DNA from 3 places in the Devosia sp. XGJD_8 genome. Region 3 is predicted to be linked to each of the others. Evidence: predicted binding sites of a transcription regulator. Region 3 holds the regulator's gene; each other region holds the start of a gene.
What was found. The regulator LexA, encoded in region 3, represses DNA repair genes until DNA is damaged. The targets are predictions, from matches to a motif close to TGTTCNNNNTGTGTTCNG.
Positions count from the first base shown of each region.

Region 1: dinB (DNA polymerase IV) is a predicted target of LexA. The motif match lies at 4,379-4,396, and genes of this name have one in related genera.
Region 2: ACLI1C_RS05590 (PA0069 family radical SAM protein) is a predicted target of LexA. The motif match lies at 2,016-2,033, and genes of this name have one in related genera.

Region 1 covers NZ_JBKJHF010000001.1:1,635,831-1,642,416, reverse strand. The annotation lists gene ACLI1C_RS07685 (class I SAM-dependent methyltransferase) at 1-41, opposite strand, end outside; gene ACLI1C_RS07680 (LysR family transcriptional regulator) at 135-1,028, shown strand; gene ACLI1C_RS07675 (host attachment protein) at 1,068-1,472, opposite strand; gene rnk (nucleoside diphosphate kinase regulator) at 1,609-2,004, opposite strand; gene murB (UDP-N-acetylmuramate dehydrogenase) at 2,264-3,256, opposite strand; gene ACLI1C_RS07660 (SDR family NAD(P)-dependent oxidoreductase) at 3,444-4,217, shown strand; gene dinB (DNA polymerase IV) at 4,419-5,663, shown strand; gene phnE (phosphonate ABC transporter, permease protein PhnE) at 5,839-6,586, opposite strand, start outside.
Region 2 covers NZ_JBKJHF010000001.1:1,195,512-1,202,097, forward strand. The annotation lists gene ACLI1C_RS05580 (hypothetical protein) at 1-36, shown strand, start outside; gene ACLI1C_RS05585 (HAD family hydrolase) at 105-782, shown strand; gene ACLI1C_RS05590 (PA0069 family radical SAM protein) at 795-1,943, opposite strand; gene ACLI1C_RS05595 (MDR family MFS transporter) at 2,364-3,842, shown strand; gene ACLI1C_RS05600 (NAD(P)-dependent alcohol dehydrogenase) at 3,881-4,870, opposite strand; gene ACLI1C_RS05605 (helix-turn-helix transcriptional regulator) at 4,956-5,180, opposite strand; gene ACLI1C_RS05610 (hypothetical protein) at 5,181-5,645, opposite strand; gene ACLI1C_RS05615 (GNAT family N-acetyltransferase) at 5,900-6,430, shown strand; gene ACLI1C_RS05620 (hypothetical protein) at 6,509-6,586, shown strand, end outside.
Region 3 covers NZ_JBKJHF010000001.1:2,321,173-2,327,758, reverse strand. The annotation lists gene ACLI1C_RS10965 (IlvD/Edd family dehydratase) at 1-1,276, shown strand, start outside; gene ACLI1C_RS10960 (cold-shock protein) at 1,427-1,639, opposite strand; gene lexA (transcriptional repressor LexA) at 2,037-2,750, opposite strand; gene glp (gephyrin-like molybdotransferase Glp) at 2,859-4,061, opposite strand; gene moaC (cyclic pyranopterin monophosphate synthase MoaC) at 4,058-4,534, opposite strand; gene trpC (indole-3-glycerol phosphate synthase TrpC) at 4,534-5,349, opposite strand; gene trpD (anthranilate phosphoribosyltransferase) at 5,346-6,365, opposite strand; gene ACLI1C_RS10930 (anthranilate synthase component II) at 6,362-6,586, opposite strand, start outside.

The sequences.
Region 1 (6,586 bases), 690 kb from region 3:
GCCAACCGATCCCAGAAACTGCTGCCTGCTGTCGTCGTCATCGCGCTCACCCCGTCCATCTATGCGGCGGATCATAGAGCGAGCTGCGATATAGGGAAATTGCCTAATCTTGTAGCAGCGTTATACATATACGCATGACTGAGAGAGTGATCGACTTCGACTGGAACCAGATGCGCGCCTTTCTCGCCACGGTGGAGCGGGGATCGCTCTCGGCCGCGGCGCGGGCGCTGGGGCTGACGCAGCCGACGCTGAGCCGGCAGATCGCCGCGCTGGAACAGGCCCTGGGCCTGCTGCTGTTCGAGCGGGTGGGACGGCGGCTGGTGCTGACGGCGGCGGGCGGGCAACTGGTCGAGCAGGTCAAGATCATGCGGGCGGCGGCCGACCGGATCGGGCTGGCGGCGTCGGGGCAGTCCCAGGCGAGCGAGGGGCTGGTGCGGATCACCTCGAGCGACATCGTGGCCGCCTATCTGCTCCCACCAGTGCTGGCGCGGCTGCGGGAGGTTGCACCGGGAATCGTGGTCGAGGTCATCGCCTCGAACAGCATTGACGACCTGATGCGGCGGGAGGCCGATATCGCGATCCGCCATGTGCAGCCGGACCATCCCGACCTGATTGCCCGCCGCTGCCCGGACAGCGCGGTGATGATCTATGCCGCCAGCACGCTGCTCGACCGGCTGGGCCGGCCGGGCAAGGCCGCGGCGCTGGCGGAGGCGCCGTTTGTCGGCTTTGTGCAGGGGGAGAGCCTCGTGGCCGAGCTCAATGCGCGGGGTGTCTTGGTCGCGCAGGAGAATTTCCGCTGGATTACCAACAGCTTCGTCGCGAGCCTTGAAATGGTGCGGCAGGGGCTGGGGATGGGCGTGATGTTCAGCGAAGTGGCCGAGCTGGTGCCGGAGCTGGAATGCGTGCTGCCCGAGATGAAGCCGATTGTCGCGCCGATGTGGCTGGTGGCGCATCGCGAGCTGCAGAGCAGCAAGCGCATCAGGCTGGTGTTCGACCTGCTGGTCGAGGCGTTTTCGCGGCCGCGATAGGCCGCAAGGGCCGCCCGGAGGCGGCCCCTGCGGGTTGGATCAGGCAGCCTGAACGGCGGCGGCGATTTCGTGGAGGGGGCGGCCGGCGAAATTCTTGGCCAGTTCGCCCACCAGCTTGCCCTGCAGGTCGGCGTGGAAATGCTTGCGCAACTCGCCCAGGGTGCGCGGATCGGCGATGACGAAGAGCTTGGAGACGGTGCCATCGAGCGCCAGGCGGTTGAGCTGGTCGGCGACGCCGGCGGCGAAGGCATCCTCGCTGGCGCGGTCGCCATCGGGATTGGCCGAGTCATTGCGGTGGCGGCCGCCGGAGCCGGCATTGCCCGCTTCGACCTTGGGCTCGTCCATATCGACCAGGTCCAGCTGCGTCTCAGTGCCCTTGTTGCGGTAGAGCGCCAGGCTCTGGCCATCGGCCACTGCCACTATGGTGCCGTTCGGAAGGATCATCTGGTGCAACTCCTGCTCCTGGCGCTGCAACAGGATGATCCCGTTGCCAAGCGCGCCGGTTCTGTTCCCCTCACATGGTGCGCCGGGGCGCGGTTCTCAAGCGCGCGCCCCTGCTTCGCGGTGTCGCACCGCCCGGTCAGGCCGGTTCGGCCGGCTGGCTGACGGCCAGGACGGTCAGCACATGCTTGCGCTCGTCGCGCGACACCCAGGTGATCGACTGGCCGGTGCGCAGGCCGATCAGCACGGCGCCGACGGGGGTCAGCACCGAGATCTTGCCGGCCGAAATATCGGCATCGGCCGGATAGACCAGGGTCACGTCGACGATCTCGTCGCGGTCGGTGCGGTACTGGACCCTCGACCCCATGCGCACGGCATCGGCGGGCAGCTTGCCCTCCGGCACGACGCGGGCACGCTCCATCTCGGCCAGCAGACTTTCGGCAGCGTCGTTGGAGCTGCCAGCAGCAAGGGCCAGGAGTTGGCGGTGCTCTGGCGCGGCAACGACAATCTGGGGTCTCAGGGTAGGCGTACGCATGGAAAAACTCCCTCGGGCGTAAACTGGACGGCCATGACGCGGATGGACGGGAGAACCCCGAAGCCTGGCGGCTGGCCGACCGAATGTGAATGAAATAGGACCCCTAAACCTGCCGGGCGCAGTGGCGCACAGGTTTAGGGCGGCTAGCTTTCGAGCGGAATGTACCGGCGCATCAATGGCGCGAGGGTGTTCAGCGAAATGTCCATGCCAGCAAGGTAAGCGCGGGCGGGGCAAAGTCAAGCCGCCCTGCCCCATGGGTTCAGAGCAGCTCGGGCTCCTGGACCAGGTGGACGCCGAAGCGGGCCTCCACGGCCGAGACGATCTCGCCGGCCAGGTCGCTGATCTGCTGCTGGGTGGCGCCGCCATGATTGACGACGACGAGGGCATGCTGGTCGGAGACGCCAGCGGCGCCGTGGCGGTGGCCCTTGAAGCCGCAGCGCTCGATCAGCCAGGCAGCGGAGAGCTTGACCCGGCCATCGGCCCCGGGATAGCGCGGCGCCTCCGGATGCTCGGCGGCGAGCCGGTCGGCTACGGAAGCGTCGACAATGGGATTGTGGAAGAAGGAGCCGGCATTGCCGAGCTGGCGCCAATCGGGAAGCTTGCGGTTACGCACGGCGACCACGGTCTGCATGATGGTCTTCGCGTCCGCGTCGGCCGCGAGCGTGTTGAGGCCGGGATAGCCGAGATTGGGGCGCCAGGCCTTGGGTAGCGCCAAGGTTACCGAAACCACGATGAAACGGCCCGGCGTGCGCTTGAACACGCTCTGGCGGTAGGAGAAATCGCAGTCGTCGCGGGTGAAGGTCTTGAGCGTGTTGTCGTCGGTGTCGAGGGCGACAAGGGCGTGGAAGCGCTCGACCAGTTCGCAGCCATAGGCGCCGATATTCTGGATCGGGGCGGCGCCCAACGTGCCGGGAATGCCGGCGAGGTTTTCGAGACCCGGAAGATTATGCTCTATCGTCCACTCGACGAGCTGATGCCAATTCTCGCCGGCGCCAACGCGCACCAGCATGTGCTCGCCGTGCTGGCCGAGGAGCTCTCGACCTGCAATGGCCATGAGGCCGATGACACCATCGAAGCGTGGACGCAGCACGACATTGCTGCCGCCGCCCAGGACCCGAAACGGGAGGCCAAGCGCCGCAGCCTCGGAGAGGAGTGGCGCCAGCTCGTTAGCCTGGCTGATGGTGGCGCCGAAGCGGGCACGCGCTGGCAGGCCAAGGGTATTGTGGCCCTGCAGGTCAAAGTCCGGCGTCATCGGCAGGCTGATCTCCAGGCGCCGAGTCGGGGGAGCGGCGCGTCACGACTGCAGATATAGCGAAGATGCGCCGAAATCGAGACTCCTTCACCACATCGGAGGGGCGCGCGGTTTGGGCGTCCGCCTTGTATTAGCGCTAACTGGCTCTTATCACTGGCCCTCCCCCGCCCAAACTTCGAGTCCTGCCATGACCCAGTTGACCATTCCCGATCTCGCCGGCAAGGCCGTGCTCATCACCGGCGCCTCGACGGGCATCGGCGCAGCCCTCGCCAAGGCCTTCGGCGCCCAGGGTGCGTCGGTCGGCGTGCACTACAATTCCAGCAAGGAGGCGGCCGAAGCGGTGGCCAAGGCCATCACCGACGACGGCGGCAAGGCCGTGCTCATTCGCGCCGATGCCAGCAAATCGGCCGAGATTGCCCGCGCGGTCGAGGAAACGGCAGCCGCTTTCGGCCGGCTCGACGGGCTGATCAACAATGCCGGCGGCATGGTGGGCCGCATGGCCTATGCCGACATGGATGACGACTATTACGACAAGGTGATGGACCTCAACGGCCGCTCGGTGATCGCCGCCAGCCGCGCCGCGATCCCCCATCTCAAACGCCAGGGTGGCTTCATCATCAACACGTCGTCCATCGCTGCCCGCAACGGAGCGAGCAATGGTGCGGGGCTCTATGGCTCGTCAAAGGCGCTGGTATCCAACATCACGCGCGGCATGGCGAAGGAACTGGTTGGCTTCGGCATTCGCGTCAATGCGGTGGCGCCCGGCGTGATCGATACGCCCTTCCATGAACGCTACTCTACCGAGGCGCAGATGAAGGCCAATGTGGCGACGATTCCGATGGGGCGCGCCGCCACGGCGGAGGAATGCGTGGGCGCCTACCTGTTCCTCGCAGCGCCTAGCCTGTCGGGCTACATCATCGGGCAGGTGATCGAGGTCAATGGCGGGCAGCTGATGCCGTAGGCCTTTACCTCTCCCTTTGGGGGAGAGGTCGACCCTCTTGGGTCGGGTGAGGGGGCCTTCCCCAACGCCGCACCCAGTAAAGGCCCCCTCACCCGGCGCTGCGCGCCAACCTCTCCCCCAAGGGAGAGGTAAGAAAGCTGTGCTTGACTCGTCGCGTCGTTTGTTCCCTTTATGTTCTAGTCAGAGCTACAGGGGTTTCAGGTGGATGGCGCGACGATCCTGCATGCTGACCTGGATGCGTTTTATGCGTCGGTAGAGCAATTGCTCGACCCCTCGCTGCGCGGCAAGCCGATTGCGGTGGGCGGGGGCGTGGTGCTGGCCGCGTCGTATGAAGCCAAGGCATTTGGCGTCTATGGCGGCATGGCGGGGCGCAAGGCGCGCGAGCTTTGCCCGCAGCTGATCTTCGTTGGCGGGCATTTTCGGGACTATCAGCGGCTCGGCGATGCCGCCATTGCCATTCTGGGCGACTATACGCCGCTGGTGGAGCGCATTTCGATCGACGAGGCCTTTGCCGACGTGGCGGGCACAGCCCATCTGTTTGGGCCGCCCGCGGTGGTGGCCGAGACGATCCGGCGGCGGGTGCGAGACGAGCTGGGACTGCCGATCTCGGTGGGAGTGGCGCGCACCAAGCACCTGGCGAAGATTGGCTCGCAGGTCGCCAAGCCGGACGGCATGATGGTGATCGAGCCGGCGGATGAACTGGAATTCCTGCATGACCTGCCGGTGGAGCTGATGTGGGGCGTGGGGCCCGTCACCAAGGCGAAACTGGCTGAATCGGGCATCGTGACCATCGGCCAGTTGGCGGCGACGCCGGGACGCTCGCTGGAGCGCCTGGTGGGGCACGCGGCGGGCGAGAAGCTGTTTGCTCTGGCCTGGAACCGCGATCCGCGCGCCATCGTCACCGACCATCGGTCCCGCTCGGCGGGGGCGCAATCGGCGCTCGGCCGCAAGCCGTTTCGCGAGAGCGTGTTCCGCCCTACCCTGCGCCTCCTGGCTGACCGCATCGGCTCGCGGCTGCGCGACAAGGCGTGGGCCGGCCGCACGGTGACGACGCGGGTGCGCTTTGCCGATATGCGGGCCGTCACCCGCGCCATGACGCTGGGCGCGCCGGTTTCGGCGACAACCACGATTGCCGAGATCGCCGAGGAACTGGTGGCTGGCGTGCACAGGGAATTTCCCCAGGAGCGCGATATCTCGCTGCTGGCGATTTCGGTCTCGCATCTGGTGCCGGACAGTTTGATGCAGCTGGAATTCTCGCTGGGCGGAGCGCAGGACGCCCGCCGCCCCGGTACGCGCATCGGCGTGGCGCGACGACAGGCGGACGGGGCCATGGACAAGGTGCGCGACCGCTTCGGCTGGGACGCGATCGGCTATGGCTCGGTGGTGCTGGAAGCGCCGCGCACGGTGCCGGACGCGTTTCGGGAGCTGGCAGAGAAGCGGCTTTGAGGAGTTTGGCGTCAGGCTGGCGGTGAGTATCGGGGCAATTTCACTTGGCCTCTGGCGGCAAGCATGCCCTCTGGGGTGTGCGATACCCCGATTTTTGGGCCAAACGCCCCCACCCTTGATCCCTCCCCACAAGGGGGAGGGTGTCGACTGTGAACTCAGTGGTCCCCAAGGCCCCTTAGTGCCCTGTCGGGCCGATGAGGCGGGAGCGGAGGGCGGCGCTGAGGTTGTCGAAGATGAAGACGACGATCAGGATCAGCAGCACTATATAGGCGACGTTTTCCCAATCCTGATTGGTGCGCATGGCTTCGAGCAGCTTGAGGCCGATGCCGCCGGCGCCAACCGCGCCGATAATGGTGGCGCCGCGGATATTGGCTTCCCAGAAGTAGAGCGTCTGGCTGATGACGACCGGGGCAATCTGCGGCACGACGCCAAAGCGGTTGACGTCGGCTGCCGAGGCGCCCACCGAGCGCACGCCTTCGCGCTGCTTGTCATCGATATTCTCAATGGCCTCGGAATAGAGCTTGCCGAAGGTGCCGGTGTCGGTGACGAAGATTGCGGCAATACCGGCCAGCGGGCCCGGGCCGAAGCCACGGGTGAAGACCAGCGCCCAGATCAGCATGTCGACCGAGCGGGTGAAGTCGAAGAAGCGCTTCGTGAGCCAGTTGGCCGGCCGGGAACTGGTGACGTTGCGGGCCGCGATGAAGGCCAGCGGGAAAGCCAGCGTGGCGGCGAAGAGCGTGCCGACAAAGGCCATGACGATGGTCTGCAGCAGCTTGTTGAGCACGTCGCCGTGCTGCCATTCCGAATTGGTCAGGAATTCGTTCCAGGCCAGGGACAGGTTGGACTGATCGGGACTGATCTGCGGGCCGGCAGCGACGCTGGTCCAGAGTTCAGGCAGGCCCATGCCCCAGAAGGGAGAGGTG
Region 2 (6,586 bases), 1.1 Mb from region 3:
ATGGCCAGCCATGCGCGCAAGCTCGCCCAGTATTAGCAGCGATTGACGCGGCGTGGCTTTTGCTATCGGTTCCGCGCTGCTCCCTCTCGTCCCCGGAACTCTTCATGATCCTCAAGCCAGGCGCCGCGCTGCTGTTCGATATCGACGGCACGCTGGCCGATACCGATCCGCTGCATCTCGAGGCCTTCAACCGCACCTTCGCGCCCTATGGCCACCACTTCGACAAGCCGCGCTTCGCCCTGGAATTGCAGGGCCTCGCCAATGAGGCCATCGCCCGCCGCTTCGTGCCGCATCTGTCGCCAGCGGACGGCATGGAGGTGCTGCGCGGCAAGGAGGAGACTTTTCGCGATCTCGCGCGCTCGGCCATCCATGCGGTTCCAGGCCTCTTCGCGCTGATGGACATGGCCGATGCCGCCGGCCTGCCCATGGCGGCGGTGACCAATGCGCCGCGCGCCAATGCCGACCTGATCCTCGACGGGCTGGGCATTCGCCACCGCTTCCGCGCCCTGGTGATCGGCGAGGAACTGGCCCATGGCAAGCCCCATCCCTTGCCCTATCTCGAAGGCCTGCGCCTGCTCGGCGCCATCGCCGAGGCCTCGGTCGCCTTCGAGGATTCGCGCACCGGCATTGCCTCGGCCACGGCAGCCGGGCTGGCCACCATCGGCATCCGCACCAGCCTGCTCCACGAAGACATGATCGCCGCCGGCGCGGTCCTGTCCGCCGACAGCTACGACGATCCTGCGGTACGGACCTTCATCTCCAGCAGAGTGGCACAGGCCTGATCGCTTCTGACGCTAGAACAGGCTCATCTGCCGCTCTTCCAGCCGGGGCGCAATGAAGAGGTCATTGCGCAGGCCGGGCAGCTTGGCGTCGAGGCCATAGCGTTCGCGCGCCTTGTCGAAGCGCTGGCGCAGCAGCGTGGCATAGGGACCTTCGCCCGTCATGCGCGTGCCCCAGCGCGAGTCATAATCCTTGCCGCCGCGCGTATCGCGCACCAGCGCCAGCACATGCCGCACGCGGTCTGGGAAATGCCGTAGCAGCCATTCGCGGAACACGTCGCGCACTTCCCCAGGCAGCCGCAGCAGGATCATCGAGGCGCTGACCGCCCCCTGCGCCTTGGCGGCGTCGAGAATGCGCTCCAGCTCCATGTCGTTGATCGCCGGAATCATCGGCGAGGCAAACACCGCCACCGGCACCCCCGCTTCGCTGAGGAGCCTTATGGCTTCCAGCCGCCGGGCAGGGGAGGAGGCGCGCGGCTCCATCTTGCGGCTCAGCTTATGGTCCATCGAGGTCATCGACAGTGCCACCTTGACGAGGCCCAGCTTGGCCAGCTCGGTCAGGAGGTCCAGGTCGCGGATGATCAGCGATGACTTGGTGGTGATCATCACCGGATGGCGCGTTTCCAGCATCACTTCGAGAATGCCGCGCGTCAGCTTGTGCTTGCGCTCGGCCGGCTGGTAGGGGTCGGTATTGGTGCCCATGGCAATGGGCTTGACCCGATAGCTCTTGGCTGCCAGTTCCGCCCGCAGCGCCTCGACCGCATTGACCTTCACATAGATGTCGCGCTCGAACTCGATCCCCGCCGAATGGCCGAGAAAGGCATGCGTCGGCCGGGCAAAGCAGTAGGAACAGCCGTGTTCGCAGCCGCGATAGGCGTTGATCGAGCGCTCGAAGCCGATATCCGGGCTGTCATTGGTCGTGATGATGGTCTTGGCGCGCTCGACATGTTCGACGGTCTCGAAGATCGATAGCGGCTCGACATTGTCCCAGCCGTCGTCAAACCCCTCGCGGGTCTGCTTTTCGAAGCGACCGCTGCGATTGGATTGCGCCCCGCGCCCGCGGATGCGGTCGGGATCGAGCAGTTCGCGCCGCGCCAGATCGGCGTCGCGGCTGCGGCTGAGTTTTTCCAGGGCTTCGAACGAGGGGGCCTGATAGAGCGCCATGAGAGATCTCCTGCCGGACGCCAACAGTCGAATCGTGACCGCAGAACGCGTCCCAGGATGTAACAGTTCCACGAGAACAAAACAAGAACTGCACCACTCGCCTGGACCATATATGGGTGCAACTTCCCTGCGGGAGAAGGGGCCGAAAGACGATTTCGCAGCCCAGATTTGCATTCCTGTGACTGGACGCAGAAATGCGGCAGGCCTAGAAACGGCACCCTTTCGCGGGCCGCTCGCGATCAACGCTTAAGCGCATAATTTAGTATTGACCCATGCCTGCGGCGGCGTTACTAAAGCCGTCGCCTAACTATATGCCTGCTGACACCGGTTGTCGCAAAAACACTTCACGGTGACGTCGAAATCCACCGGCGTCGCCCGTCGTCCTGGTGACCAAGCAAATTTTCAGCATCGAGGGATCTGATGAGTACCGAAGCAACGACTTTTGACGCCATGCCGGCCGAGGCACCGGTGAACCAGACCGATGCTGCCCGCAACAAGCTGGTCATCGCCCTGCTGCTGGCATCGACCTTCGTCGTCTTTCTCAATGAAACGATGATGAGCGTGGCCATCCCCAATCTGATGGACAGCCTGGGGGTGCAGCCCAATATTGCGCAGTGGCTGACCACCGCCTTCCTGCTCACCATGGCCATCGTCATTCCGATCACCGGCTTTCTGCTGCAGCGCATGAATACGCGCCCCGTCTTCATGCTGGCCATGTCGATCTTCACGGCCGGCACGCTGATCTGCGCCGCCGCGCCGGGCATTGAACTGCTGATCTTCGGCCGCGTCATCCAGGCCGTCGGCACTGCCATCATGATGCCGCTGCTGATGACCACGGTGATGACCCTGGTGCCGCCGGAATCGCGCGGCAAGACCATGGGCAATATCTCCATCGTCATCTCCGTGGCCCCGGCCATCGGCCCCACCATCGGCGGCTTCATCCTGGCCAATCTGGACTGGCGCTGGATGTTCATCCTCATGCTGCCCATCGCCATCGCGGCCCTGGTTGTCGGCGCCCGCAAGATGCAGAACGTCACGACGCCCCGCTATGCCCCGCTGGATATCGCCTCGGTCATCCTGTCGGCTGTGGGCTTTGGCGGCCTCGTCTATGGCCTGTCGAGCCTGGGCGAAGGCGAGCATGTCGGCGCGGCCTTCCCGATCTGGCTGCCCCTGGTGGTTGGCCTCGTGGCCATGGCGGTCTTCATCTGGCGACAGATTCAGCTCTCACGGCAGGACAAGGCGCTGCTCGACCTGCGCACCTTCCTGTCGCGCAACTACACCGTCTCGGTGCTGACCATGGCCATCGCCATGATGGCCCTGTTCGGCACGGTCATCCTTCTGCCCATCTATACCCAGAACGTCCTGGGTCTGGACACGCTGCAGACCGGCCTGCTGCTGCTGCCCGGTGGCCTGCTGATGGGCCTGCTGGCCCCCTCGGTTGGCCGGCTCTATGACCGCATCGGCCCGACCAAGCTCCTCGTGCCCGGCACCATTCTGGTGTCGGTCGTGCTGTGGGCGCTGACGCGGGTGGATCAGAACACCTCGGTCTGGGCCATCCTGACCGGCCACATCATCATCAGCATTGGTCTGGCCCTGGTCTTCACGCCGCTGTTCACCGCGGCTCTGGGTTCGGTGCGCATGGAAATGTATTCCCATGGCAGCGCCATCCTCGGCTCCATCCAGCAGGTGGCCGGCGCCGCCGGCATTGCCCTCTTCGTCGCCCTGATGACCATCCGCACGGCGGGCCTGACGGCCGAAGGCGTGGAGCCGGTCAGCGCGCTGGCCGGTGGCATCCAGCTCGCCTTCCTGATCGGCGCGGTGATCTCGCTCTTCGCCGTGGTGGCCGCCTTCTTCGTGCGCAAGCCCGAAGCGGCCCCCGGCATGAGCCACGGCCACTGAATCGAGAACGGCGCCCCATGGGGCGCCGTTTTTGTGTGTCAGGCGGCGGCGATGGCCAGTTCCGCCGCCACCTCCACGACCACTGCCCCGCGCTTGCGGCCGCTGTCGACCCGGGCATGCGCCTCGGCGATGTCATCGAACGCATGGCGGCTGTCGATTGTGGGCCGGACAATCCCCGCCGCCACCAGGTCGCGTATGGTCTCCAGCTCCGCCTGCCGGTCCGCAGAGACGGCGGCGATCACCTTGCGGCTGCCGAACAACCGCGTCCACGCCGCCCGGATAAACGCCGTGCCGCCGCCGTCCACGGCCAGAAGAATGCCGTTCGCTGTCGTGGCCCGGCGGAACCGGCCCAGCGTGACATTGCCGACCGTGTCCAGGATGACGTCGAACTTCTGTTCCGAGCGCGAGAAGTCCATGCTCTGATAGTCGATGACAGCATCCGCGCCGAGACTGCGCACCAGCGCGGCATTGCCACTGCTGCACACGCCGGTGACATGCGCGCCATAGTGCTTGGCCAGCTGCACTCCGAATGCGCCGACCGCCCCCGATGCGCCATTGACCAGCACACGCTGCCCCGCCGCAATATTGGCCCGGCGCAGGAAGAACTGGGCCGTCAGCGCCCCGAATGGGATGGCTGCGGCCGCGTCAAAGTCCAGGCCCGGCGGCATCGTCGCAATGGCGGCATCCTCGGGCACCGCCTTGTATTCGGCGTGGCAGCCATAGACATGCAGGCCAAATACCCGGTCGCCCACGGCAAAGCGGCTGACCGACTGGCCAACGGCCTCCAGGATGCCGGCAAATTCGGCGCCCAGCACCGCCTTGCGCGGCCTGGTTATGCCCATGAACAGCCGGGCGGGCAGCCAGAAGGCGGCCGGGATGCGGAAGGCCCGCATGCGGGAATCCCCGGAGGTGACGGTGGTGGCCATAACCCTCACCAGCACCTCATTGTCTTTGGGCACCGGCTTGGCTGTGTCGGCGATGACGACGACGCTCGGCGCGCCATATTCCGTCTGCAGGGCGGTCTTCATGTGTTTAGGCTCCGGTTTTCGGGCGCGCGTCGGCCCGCGGCCCGCAAGGAGGGGGCCGTGATTGCGGTCAAATCTGTGGGCACGTTCAGCCGCTGACGGCTTTCTTCCACTGGAAGACGTCGCCGATCTCGACGCCGAACACTTCGGCGATGCGGAACGCCGCTTCGAGCGAGGGCGAATATTTGTTCTGCTCGATCGCCGCGATGGTCTGGCGGGTCATGCCGATCCGGTCGGCCAGCTCCTGCTGGGTCATTTCGCCATGATCAAAGCGCAGCCGGCGGATCGTGTTGCTGATCGGGGGAGGGGCCATTCAGGCGGTCATCCGGAACGAAGCGATATGTACGCTTTCACGCACCACTTCGGTCAGCACGAAGGCCATCAACATGCCATTGGCAAAGATCAGCGCCACGCTGCCGGCCGGATCGGCAGGAAATGCCGCGCGGATCGTGTCGGTGGCCAGCAGCCCGCCGATCAGTCCGATAGGCACCAGAACTTCGAGCAGCTTGAAGCCGATCCGGTCCGCCCGCGCCTCGATCAGCCGCTCCAGTTCATCGGGCGGCGTCTCGATATTCTTGGCGGTCATCACCCCGGTCGCGACATTGAGCCCGATCATCACCACCAGCGAAATACCCATCGTGATCAGGAACCGCGTCAACACCGCGCCGCCATCGAGCCGCTGGCCCGCCACGTCCACCCAGAACCAGGCAAAATAGACACTCCACACCACCAGCGTCGTCACCACCGCGATCCACGCCGTTCTTTCCCGAAAGGCCATGACCCAACCCCGTATGCAAAATCTACATGACGGGATATCTGCTATTTTTGTCGTGATGTAAAGTAGGTTTAACATGATGGTGGAAATTTATGACGTTATCCTCGGCTGGGTGGGCGTGCGGCGGCGGTATCAGCGCAGCCTGGTGGGCACGGCTGGCGGTGCAACCGGGGGCAGGGGCGACCCGCGAGATTCAGGCTTGCCAAGCGGGGATGGGTCCCCGACAAATCGGCGCTTCCCGTCGCGAGTGATTACCCATGCCTTCTGCACTGCCCAATTCTGTCGAGATAGCCATCTGCGATGCCACGGCGGACCCCGATGAACTGGCTCAGTTCTTCTGCGCCAATCTGACCCCGGAATACATTTCGCACTCCGAACTGCAGAGCAATCGCACGACCCCTGCAGGGGACTGGGTGCCCGATATCGAGGCCGTCATCGGCAATGAACTGCAGGACGCCCTCGCCCAGGACGCAACCTTGCGCCTGTCGGCCCCGGAATGGAACGGGGTGATCGTTGCCAAGGTAGATGGCCGTCTGGCGGGGATCGCCATCGTTCTCTACGTCCATGCCGATGGCAGCTATGGCGTGATCGAGGACATCCTTGTCGACGGCGCGCTTCGCGGTCGGGGTGTGGGCACCAAGCTGATCGACTTTATCCTAGCCGACATGCGGGCGTCGAACCTGTCGCGCGCTTTCCTGGAAAGCGGGGTCAACAACGGCAAGGCGCACGATTTATTTCATCACATCGGCTTTGCCAATACTTCTGTAATAATGGACATGAAATTGTAGCGGGCAATCTGTTTGGGGGGAAGTGCATTGAGTTTTATCGCGGAGTCGGTGGTCGTCCTCCTCGAAATAGTCAGCGTTATGACATTTCTATTCGTGATCTACCTGCGCTATGGGCGGGATGATCAGCGCCTTCAGGCCATCGGCAACCGGCATGTC
Region 3 (6,586 bases):
CCAGATGATGGCGGCCGGCGAGATCGACTATGCCCAGTTCATTGAACTGGTGGCATCGTCCGCGCCCTCAACCGGCTATTGCAACACCATGGGTACGGCCACGACGATGAACTCGCTGGCGGAGTCGCTGGGCATGCAGCTGCCGGGTTCGGCTGCCATTCCCGCACCCTACCGTGACCGCCAGGAAATGGCCTATCGCACGGGCAAGCGCATCGTGGACATGGTGCATGAGGACCTCAAGCCGTCCGATATCCTGACCAAGGACAATTTCATCAACACCATCGTGGTCAATTCGGCCATCGGCGGATCGACCAATGCGCCGATCCACATCCAGGCCATTGCCAAGCATATCGGCGTGGAACTCGAACTGCAGGATTTCCAGACCTATGGCCACAAGGTGCCGCTGCTGGTGAACCTACAGCCGGCGGGCGAATATCTGGGCGAGGACTATTATCACGCTGGTGGCGTGCCGGCGGTGGTCAACGAGTTGATGACCCAGGGCCTGATCCGCGAGAACGCGCCGACCGTCAATGGCAAGACCATTGGCGAGAATTGCCGCAACACGACGATCCAGGACGACAAGGTCATCCGCCGCTTCGACAATCCGCTCAAGACCGAGGCGGGCTTCCTCGTGCTGCGTGGCAACCTCTTTGACAATGCCATCATGAAGACCAGCGTGATCTCGTCGGAGTTCCGCGATCGCTACCTCAACAACCCCGAGCATCCGGGCATGTTCGAGGGCAAGGCGGTGGTGTTCGATGGACCGGAGGATTACCACCACCGCATCGACGATCCCGCGCTCGATATCGACGAGAATACGCTGCTGTTTATGCGCGGCGCCGGGCCGATCGGTTATCCAGGCGCGGCGGAAGTGGTCAACATGCGGCCGCCCAGCTATCTGATCAAGAAGGGCGTGCATGCGCTGGCCTGTATCGGCGATGGCCGCCAGTCGGGTACTTCGGGCTCGCCCTCGATCCTCAATGCTTCGCCAGAGGCGGCGGCGGGTGGCAATCTCGCCATCCTGCAGACAGGCGACCGGGTGCGGATCGATCTCAACCAGGGGCAGGCCAATATCCTGATCTCGGACGCCGAGATCGCCAAGCGCCGAGCCGATCTCGAGGCTTCCGGCGGCTACAAGTTCCCCAAGCACCAGACGCCCTGGCAGGAAATCCAGCGCGGTCTGGTTGGCCAGCTCGGCGATGGTGCCATTCTCAAGCCAGCCGAAAAGTACCAGCGCATCGCGCAGAACAACGGCATCCCGCGCGACAACCACTGATCGCGGATTTTGTAAGACAAGGGGGACCGCATGCATGCGGTCCCCCATTTTGTTTGCTGCTGGCGACCAGACAAAGAAAAGGCCACCGCGACAAATCGCGGTGGCCTCGCCGAGCGGCGCCGAAGCGCGCTCGCTATGATCTAGCGCAGACTAGAGCAGGGTCAGGTTGGTCGCCGATTCCTTGCCGTCACGGCCGGTCTCGAGCTCATAGGTGACCTTGTCGTTCTCGTAGAGGCCCTGCAGGCCCGAACGCTGAACAGCAGAAATATGGACGAAGGCGTCCTTGCCGCCATTTTCAGGCGAAATGAAGCCGAAGCCCTTAGTGGTGTTGAAGAACTTTACGGTGCCGGTGATTACGGACATGATAGTTTCCTTTTGCTCGTAGCATCAGCGAACGAGCGGTTATCCAATGGCAACATGCCAAAGGGACATAACGTTCGCATGGTAGAGAAGGAAGCCACGGTCCGGCGAACCGGCATTAGGCAGCCGACTTAGGCTGAAAACGTATGCTACCTATGTGGCACGGAACAGCGCCATCTGCAAGGTCCCGGCACTGTCGGCCGTTAAATTCCGCTTAAGTCGCTAGAAAAATCCCAAGAAAACCAAGGGAGTGGCTTCGCGCGTAAGTACCACGGCCGGCCTCATCGGCCGCCAGAGGCGGTTCGATGCCCCGGTACGATCTGCCAAAATGAGGGGGTGGCAGGGTGACGCGCCTGTGCTGGCCCACGCCTCGCGTCACGCTGCTGAGGGCTATAGCGCCCTAATACTTGCGGAGAAGACCGACAAGGCGGCCCTGCACCTTGACGCGGTCAGGCGGGAAGATGCGGGTTTCGTAAGCGGGGTTGGCCGCCTCCAGCGCCACGGTATTGCCCTTGCGGCGCAGGCGCTTGAGCGTTGCTTCCTCATCGTCCACCAAGGCGACGATGATTTCGCCCGTCGAGGCCTGATCCTGCTTCTTGATGAGCACAGTATCCCCGTCGAAAATGCCAGCATCGATCATCGAGTCACCGCGGACTTCAAGCGCGAAGTGCTCACCGGCGCCCAGCATTTCCGGCGGAACCATGATGGTGTGCGAGTGGGTCTGGATGGCCTCAATGGGCGTGCCGGCCGCAATACGGCCCATGACCGGGATGGAAATCGGTCGGGCATAGTCTTCGGCCGCCGACATGCGCGAGGGCGGGGAGCTGACCTTGCCCAGACTGCCTTCGATGACCGATGGCTCAAAGCGGGCCTTGCGGCCGCCGAGTGACGGGTTCATCGAATCCGGGAGCTTGACCACTTCGAGGGCCCGGGCCCGGTTGGGCAGGCGACGGATGAAACCGCGCTCCTCAAGGGCGGTGATCAGCCGGTGGATGCCCGATTTGGACGCCAGGTCGAGCGCATCCTTCATCTCGTCGAAGGATGGCGGAATGCCGCTTTCCTTCATCCGCTCATGGATGAACATAAGCAGCTCGTGTTGTTTGCGCGTCAGCATGGGCCCCTCGGGGAGTGAATCAGAACATAGGCAGAACGACTATAGGTGTTCCAGTTATGTTCCGCAATATGCTTTGCAAAAGATCAGTCGTCGTTGCGATCGCGACAGTCAGAAAGCATCCAGCGGGATGGCTTCGACAATGGTGCCGGGCAATTGGCCGGGATCGAACTCTGGTTGGACGATGAGCATATCGGCCCGCGCCAGCGAAGAGGTGTGGCCGCTGTCCGTCTGGGAGATCGGCAGCAGCTCAGGTCCAGTGAGCGTGTGCAGCAATTGCGCGCGCATGAAGTGGCGGCGGGCGGTATTGGGGGGCGTTGGGCCGGCCAGCGGCAGGTGCCAGGGGGATGGTTCTGGATAGCCAAGCCACGCGCGCAATGCGGGGCGAATGAACACCATGGCGGTGACCATGGCGGAAACCGGATTGCCGGGGAGGCCGAAGATCAGGGTGCTGCCGCGTGTTCCGAACATGAGGGGCTTGCCGGGCCGCATGTTGATCTTCCAGAAATCCAGCGTGACACCCAATTCCAGGAGGATGTCCTGCACGATGTCGTGGTCGCCGACGCTTGCGCCACCTGTGGTGATGACTATATCCGGCCCAGTGGCGAAAATGTCTTGGAGTGCGTTGCGAAGCTGAGCCGCATCGTCGCGGGCAATGCCGTGATCGGTGACCGTTTCGGCGTAGGGCGTCAGCATGGGCCGCAGCCCAAAACTGTTTGATGCCACAATCTGGTCGGGGCCAAGTGGCGTGCCGGGCAGCACGAGTTCGTCGCCCGTGGCGAGCAGGGCGATGCGGGGCCGTTTGGCGACCTTGAGCGTGGCCGCGTTGGCAGCGGCGGCAACCGCCAGCTGCATTGGTGCCAGGCGAATGCCGGCGTCGACGAGCTGTTGACCGGTAGCGAAGTCGTTACCCAAAGGCCGCACGCTGTGGCCCTGTCGTGCCGGAACAGTGAAGGAAACCGAGTCTCCGTCGCGCTTGGCCTCTTCCTGCATGATGACCGTGTCGGCGCCTTCGGGTACCGGTGCACCAGTGAAGATGCGGACAGCCTCGCCCGGCCCAAGCGTGCCGAGGTAGCCGGCGCCCGCCTGTGACGTGCCGACCACGGTCAGCCCGTGGCCAGCGACGACATCGGCAGCGCGGATGGCGTAGCCGTCCATGGCGCTGGAATTGAATGGAGGCTGATCGTGGGTGGCAAATACGGGTTCAAGCAGCACGCGCCCGGCAGCCTCGGACAGCGGCACGGTCTCGGCGATGGGCGCCGGCACGCGCCGGAGGATCGCGGCAATCGCGTCATCCACGGGGAGCAGGCTCATGACCGGGAAAAGTCTCCGGACTTTCCGCCGGATTTTTCGACCAGGCAGATATCGGTGATGGTCATGGCCCGGTCGATGGCCTTGGCCATGTCGTAGAGCGTCAGTGCCGCGGTCGAGGCGGCGACCAGGGCTTCCATCTCGACACCGGTCTGCCCGGTGGTTTCGGCCGTGGCACGGATAAGGATGGCATCGGGGCCATCAGCTTCGATGTCGACGCTGACCTTGGTCAGTGGAATGGGGTGGCAAAGCGGGATGAGGTCGGACGTCTTCTTGGCGGCCATGATACCGGCAATGCGAGCAACTGCCAGGGCATCGCCCTTCTTGAGGCCACCATCCATGATGGCGACAATCGTGCCGGTCTCGGCGACAATCCTGGCCTGCGCCAAGGCGCGGCGCCGGGTGATCGCCTTGTCGCCGATATCGACGATATGGGCTTCGCCCCGCTCGTTGAGGTGAGTGAGGCCCTGCGCCATCACCGCACGGCCTGTGGGGCGCCCATCAGCAGGGCGCGGGTTGCCGCGGCAACATCGTCCTGACGCATCAGGCTTTCGCCGACGAGGAAGGTGCCAATACCGGCGCGCTGGTCGAGCATGGTGATGTGCTCGTGGGTCATGATGCCGCTTTCGCTCACCAACAGGGTGTTCTTCGGTACGCCGACGGCCAGATTAACCGAGGTTTCGAGCGTGGTCTCGAAGGTGCGTAGGTTGCGGTTGTTGATGCCGATGAATTCGGCGCCGAGGGCCAGTGCCCGGTCGAGCTCGAGCTGGTCATGCACCTCCACCAGAGCGTCCATGCGCCATTCCTCGGCGGCGTCGAGCAGGTAACGCGCGACGTCGTCGCCCACGGCGGCGAGAATGATCAGGATGCAGTCGGCGCCCCAGGCGCGGGCTTCGGCCACCTGGTAGGTTTCGAACAGGAAATCCTTGCGGAGCACGGGAAGCTGGGTCGCGGCGCGGGCCTCGATCAGGTAGCTCGGCGAGCCTTGAAAGCTCGGCCGGTCGGTGAGGACGGAGAGGCAGGCGGCGCCGGCCTGCTCATAGGCGCGGGCGATCGCCGCGGGGTCGAAGTCGGGCCGGATCAGACCCTTGGATGGGCTGGCCTTCTTTACCTCGGCAATCAGGGCGTATTTGCCCTGTTTGCGCTTGGCCTTGATGGCGTTGAGGAAGCCGCGAGTCGGGGGCTGGTCATGCGCCTGGGCCACCACCTCGGCCCAGGGCCGCATGGATTTGGCCGCGGCGATTTCTTCGCGCTTATAGGCTTCGATCTGCTGGAGAATGTCGCTCATCAATCTCGTCCGTTCGATACCGCCACGAGGCGGGCGAGGGTTTCTCTGGCCTTGCCGCTGTCGACCGTCTGGGCGGCCATGGCAATACCGTCTTCAATGGTTGCCACCTTGTCGGCCACCAGCAGCGCGGCGCCAGAGTTGAGCAGCACGGTGTCCCGATAGGCACCGGGGGCGCCTTCAAGCAGGGCCTGGATTGCCAAGGCGTTTTCCTCGGGCGTCCCGCCCAGCAGGTCCTTGGGGTCGGTCAGTTTGAGGCCGACCTGCTCGGGGTTCAGTTCAAAGCTGCGCAGGTCGCCACCGGCGATCTGGGCCACGAAATTGGTGCCCGAGGTCGACAATTCGTCGAGGCCTTCGCTGGAGTGGACAACCCAGGCCTTGATGGCCCGATTGGCCAGGAGGGCAGCAGCCACAGGCTCCACCCATTGCTGCGAATAGACGCCAAGCAGATAGCGCCGCACGCCCGCGGGGTTGGATTGTGGTCCCAGCAGGTTGAACAGGGTCCGCACACCCATTTCGCTGCGCGCCGGGCCGACATGGCGCATGGCGGGGTGATGACTGGGGGCGAACATGAAGCCGATGCCAGCCTTGGCAATGGTGGTGCCGATCTGCTCCGGTGTCAGGTCCAGTTTGACGCCCAGTGCCTCGAGCACCTGGGAGGCGCCGGAGCGGGAGGACAAGGCCTTGTTGCCATGCTTGGCGACCGGCACGCCGGCCCCTGCAACCACAAGGGCGGTGGCGGTCGAGATGTTGAGGCTGCCGATACCGTCACCACCGGTGCCGACAATGTCGATGGCGCCTTCTGGGGCAACTACCGGCACCATCTGCTCGCGCAGGATGGAGACGGCCGCGGCGATCTCGCCAACGGTTTCGCCCTTGATGCGCATGCCCATGAGGAAGGCGCCGATCTGGCTGGGTGTGGCTTCGCCAGCCATTATGATGCGCATGACGCCGCGCATCTCCTCGCCGGTCAGGTCCTTGCGGTCGGCGATCTTGTTGAGGGCTGCCTTGAGATCCATCATGCAGCCTTCTTCTGGTTGAAGTCGCGGGCCAGGTTCAGGAAGTTCTGCAGCAGGGCGTGGCCGTTTTCGCTGGCAATGCTCTCGGGATGGAACTGCACGCCGTGGACGGGCAGGCTCTTGTGCTGCATGCCCATGATAAGGCCGTCCTCGGTAGTGGCGGTAACTTCCAGGGCCTCGGGCAGGGTGTCCTGTTTGACGATGAGCGAGTGATAGCGCGTCGC